Regions from separate parts of the Corynebacterium nasicanis genome, predicted to be linked through region 2. Evidence: predicted binding sites of a transcription regulator. Region 2 holds the regulator's gene; the other holds the start of a gene.

Region 1 (2,198 bases), on a different contig from region 2:
TTATCGACGGCAAGAAGGTCAACAAACTCCCCGAGCACAAGCGGGCCCGCTACGTTGGCCGTGTATTCCAGGATCCCCTCGCCGGCACCGCCCCCAACCTCACCATCGAGGAGAACCTCTCCCTCGCGCTGCTGCGCGGCAAGGGGAGGGGGCTGGGTCGGGGGCTGACGAAGAAGCGCCGTGAGGAGTTCGTCGAGAAGCTCAAGTCCCTGGAGCTGGGCCTGGAGAACCGCCTCCCCGCCAAGGTGGGGCTGCTCTCCGGCGGTCAGCGGCAGGCGCTGTCGCTGCTCATGGCCGGTTTCACCAACCCTCGCATCATGCTTCTCGACGAGCACACCGCCGCCCTCGACCCCCAGCGGGCCGAGCTGGTCACCGGTCTCACCGAGCGCATCGTCGCCGAGGGCGGGCTGACCACCCTCATGGTCACGCACAACATGGAGCAGGCCATCCGCCTGGGCAATCGCCTCATCATGATGCATGAGGGGCAGATCGTCTACGAGGCCGACTCGGAGCTGAAGTCGAAGCTCACCGTGCGGGACCTGCTGCAGGAATTCGCCAACATCAAGGGAGCGACGCTCTCGGACAAGGCGTTCCTGGGCTAACGCAGGCTGTCGACGAAGCCCCGGAATCCTTCCTCGCTGTACATGAAGTCGAGGAAGGGCGGGGCGTCGATAAGCGTGTGAAACGGGGGGTCGCGGTAGATGAGTTCGCCGTCGCGGTAGACCAGCAGCACGGGGATGGTGGAGATCTGCAGATCCTTCACCAGGCGTTGCTGGATCTCGATCTCAGCCTCACCGAAGGGGATCTCGGGGAATTCCTTGTCGACAGCCTGGTAGATGCGCCGGAAGCGCAGGCACGGTCCGCAGGAGGTGGACCAGAACAGCACGAGCGCGAGGCCGTCCTGGCGCGTGAAGTCGGCGAATCCAGCGTGGTTCAACTTCTCGGTCATGGTGTCCATTATGCCGGTTACCCCCGGAGATCACCCCTGTGTCAGGGGCGTGGTTTAGGTTGGGGCTCGAACGTACGAACGAGACGTCGGGAGGGGGTGAAAGTCATGGCCGCACCATCATGGTCGGTGCTCGATCAGTCGAACAAATACCGCGATGTGCGGCAGGCGAAGCTGCAGGCGGAATATGAAATGTGGCGTAGCTGTCAGCCCGTGACCAGCGAGCGCGAGGGGGAGGACTGGACGGCGCTCACCGCCGAGCTCTACGCCAAGATCGGCGTGATGAAGCACCACATCACCCGCAACTTGGACGCGCTCGACGTCCTCGACCGGCTGCCCCGGCTGAAGGAATTCGTGGAGTCGACCTTTCTTCTCGACATGAACCACCTCTGTTCGATCGAGAAGGCCGTGTCGGGCGCCGCCTTCGCCCTCCAGGAGGATCCCTTCTTCTGGAAGGCCGTCGACGAGGACCTCCTTGAGCGCCTCACGCCTTCCCGGCCCCTCCAGCTGGTGCCGAGCACCTCAACCATCACCGACACCATCAGGAACACCATCCGCAGCGTGGAGGAGCTGGCGGCCCCGCAGTCGGATGCCTGGGGCGAGGGGGCACCTCCGGACCCGGAGGCCGCGGAAAAGGAGCGGCCGATACCCTGTGAGAACCCCGGCGAGTTGATGTCCACCCTGCCCCCGCCGGAGGAACCGCCGGGATCGACCCTCATCGTGGAGGACCTCTCGAACGGGGACATCCGCATCGAGCTCATCACAGACCAGGCCACCGGCACCCAGATCCTGGGGGCCGTGGACGAGGTCGCGGGGGAGCGGACGTGCTCGAAAGCGGACGCCCTGACCACTCTCATCCTTGACGACGTGAGCACCCGTGTGACCCTCAACCTGTACCAGGCTGAAGATGAGGGGGAGGACCAAGCGGACAGTCCCACCTTCCACCCCCAGCGGGGCCTGCTCACGCTTCAGGCGGTGGCCGCCCTGCGCAAGCGCGTCACCCGGACGATCAGCATGCGCCACGCCAAGACGGCCGCCACCGGGACCTACAAGCCGACCTCACTCATCCGGGCCTACCTCATCGGCCGCGACTGGATCTGCCGCTGGCCGGGCTGCAACCGCCGGGCCACCCACTGCGATGCCGACCACCACGTCAACCACGCCGACGGGGGACCCACCACCGCAGCCAACATGGTGATGCTCTGCCGGCATCACCACAACCGGAAGACCGACGACGTCATCCGCTACATCG
Region 2 (2,198 bases):
ACCACTGGGACGCATTCGGCTGCTCCGCGATGAGATCCGCCAGCGTGCCGATCGTCGTGCCCGAGTCGAGAAACAGCCCACCCCGCGGCTCAGGGAGGTAGCGCAGGGCGGCCCGCGCAATCGCGGACTTCGCGGTGGGGGCCGAACGGAAACGGGCGTCGAGGGAGAACTCGGTCGTCTGGAAGGTCTGGCTGGCCACCGCGCCGCCGTGGACGCGGTGGACGACCCCTTCCCGGTCGAGCACGGCCAGGTCGCGGCGGATGGTCTCGGCCGTGACCTCGAAGCGGTGTGCCAGCTCGGTGACGTTGACCCGCCCCTCCACGGCGGTCAGGGAGGCGATCTGTCGCCTCCGCTCCTCTGCGTACATGAAGTCTCCTCTGGCACCGTGCCTGACCGAATCGGACATCAGGGAGTGTCCGTTTCTGACATTGTCGCAAAAAACACGGTCACAGGTCAGATGTTCCACCGGTGTACTGGGACAACGGGGGCGGTGCGGAGCGGGCAGTCTGCGGGCAGGTCGGGCTGGCCGGGCCCGTGACATGCCCGTTCGGGTGGGAAGGTGTGGCTCTTGGGGTCCTCCCGTGCCCGATCTGCCGGGGGTGGCGTTTCCCCGCTCAGAGCTTCCGGAACACCGAGACGATCTTGCCCATGATCTCCGCCTTGTCGCCCGGAATGGGGGAGAAGTCCTCGTTGTGCGGGAGGAGCCAGACGCCGGTCGAGTCCTTGTGGAACTCCTTCGCCGTCGCTTCGCCATCAATGAGCGCGGCGACGAATTCGCCCTGCTCCGCCACCGGCTGCGAGCGAACCACGACCCAGTCCCCGTGAAGAATGCCGGCATCCCGCATCGATTCGCCGTCGATCTGCAGCATGAAGAGTTCGCCGTCGCCCACCAGGTCGGCGGGCAGCGGGTAGTAGTCCTCCACGGTCTGCTCCGCCAGCAGGGGGGACCCGGCAGCTATGCGGCCAAGCACGGGAATGAAGTTCGCCGGGCTGGCGTCCTCGGGGGCGGCGGAGGGCTTGGGGGAGGCCTTGCGGCCGGGCTTGCGGGCGGAATCGGTCGAGGGCAGCGTGCGCACGTCGACGGCGCGGGGCTTGTTCGGATCGCGGCGCAGGAAGCCCTTCTTCTCCAGCTGCTTGAGCTGGTAGGCCACCGAGGAGGTGGACTGCAGGCCGGCAGCGTCACCGATTTCGCGGATGCTCGGCGGGTAGCCGCGCAGCACCACGGCATCCCGGATGACCTCCAGGATGCGGCGCTGCCGGTCGGACAGTGTCGACGGGTCCGGCTTGCCCGTCGGGCTGGGAGTGGTGGATGTCATGGTCGTGGGCTCCTTCTCGGGGCTTCAGGTTCGGCGGCGGGGCGGGTTCGGAGGGGCGGGATCGAACGGTCGTGGATCCAGTGTGCCGTTCACCTGCTACATGTCTACCACGATCTGGTACGGATGTTCGACTGTGGGCGTCGGCGTGTGGACAAAGTTTCGAACGAGTGCTATAAATCGAACATAGCATCTACATCGAACATCTGAACGACGTGAGTGTTCGAGAGTGTCGGGGTCGCCCGATAGTCTCGGGACAACCGATGAAAGGAACTGACATGACCATCTTCCTCAATGACTCCCGACCTGGTGGACGCGCGCTCGACGGTGATGTCCTCCGTGTTCCTACGGCCGCCGTCTGGGAGCCCTCCGGCTTCGTCGAGGGTACCGCTCGGGAGCGGGGTGTTCGAACTCTGCGCCCGCTGGATCGAACGCAGCAACGAGCTGTGGCTCCGCATTCCTCCAGCGCGCAGGTCACGTGGCGGGAGCGGGGAGTCCGCCGCCGGGACACCTGGACGACCTACCTGGTCGGCGCTCTGTTCGGCAGCGCGCTCATCGGCGCCGCCATTCTCGGGGACACCGGCGACGGGGGGCAATGGACGGAGCACACCCCACCGGCGGCCGTCGGACAGGCACGTTAGGGGGAGTTCCCCGCGGGTATGATCATGGGTCCAGCTCGTGCCCTGTCCAACGGTCCTTAAGAAAGGTGTTGACGGTCCACCGTGTACTGCCCGTTCTGCCACCACGATCACTCCCGGGTCATTGATTCGCGCATTGTCGACGCGGGGGCGTCGATCCGGCGCCGCCGCGAATGCACCGCGTGCGAGGGTCGCTTCACCACCATCGAAAAGGCCGTCCTGCTCGTCATCAAGCGCAATGGAGTGA

What was found. Region 2 encodes LexA, which represses DNA repair genes until DNA is damaged. Its sites were predicted from a motif close to CGAACANNTGTTCG; they were not measured.
Region 1: a site for LexA is predicted at 1,017-1,030, ahead of ACFPUZ_RS03730 (HNH endonuclease signature motif containing protein). Genes of this name have one in related genera too.

The regions. Positions count from the first base shown of each region.
Region 1 is NZ_JBHSQE010000002.1:29,969-32,166, forward strand. It holds gene ACFPUZ_RS03720 (ABC transporter ATP-binding protein) at 1-602, shown strand, start outside; gene ACFPUZ_RS03725 (thioredoxin family protein) at 599-949, opposite strand; gene ACFPUZ_RS03730 (HNH endonuclease signature motif containing protein) at 1,055-2,198, shown strand, end outside.
Region 2 is NZ_JBHSQE010000001.1:103,125-105,322, reverse strand. It holds gene ACFPUZ_RS00545 (DeoR/GlpR family DNA-binding transcription regulator) at 1-367, opposite strand, end outside; gene lexA (transcriptional repressor LexA) at 615-1,316, opposite strand; gene ACFPUZ_RS00535 (hypothetical protein) at 1,592-1,954, shown strand; gene nrdR (transcriptional regulator NrdR) at 2,036-2,198, shown strand, end outside.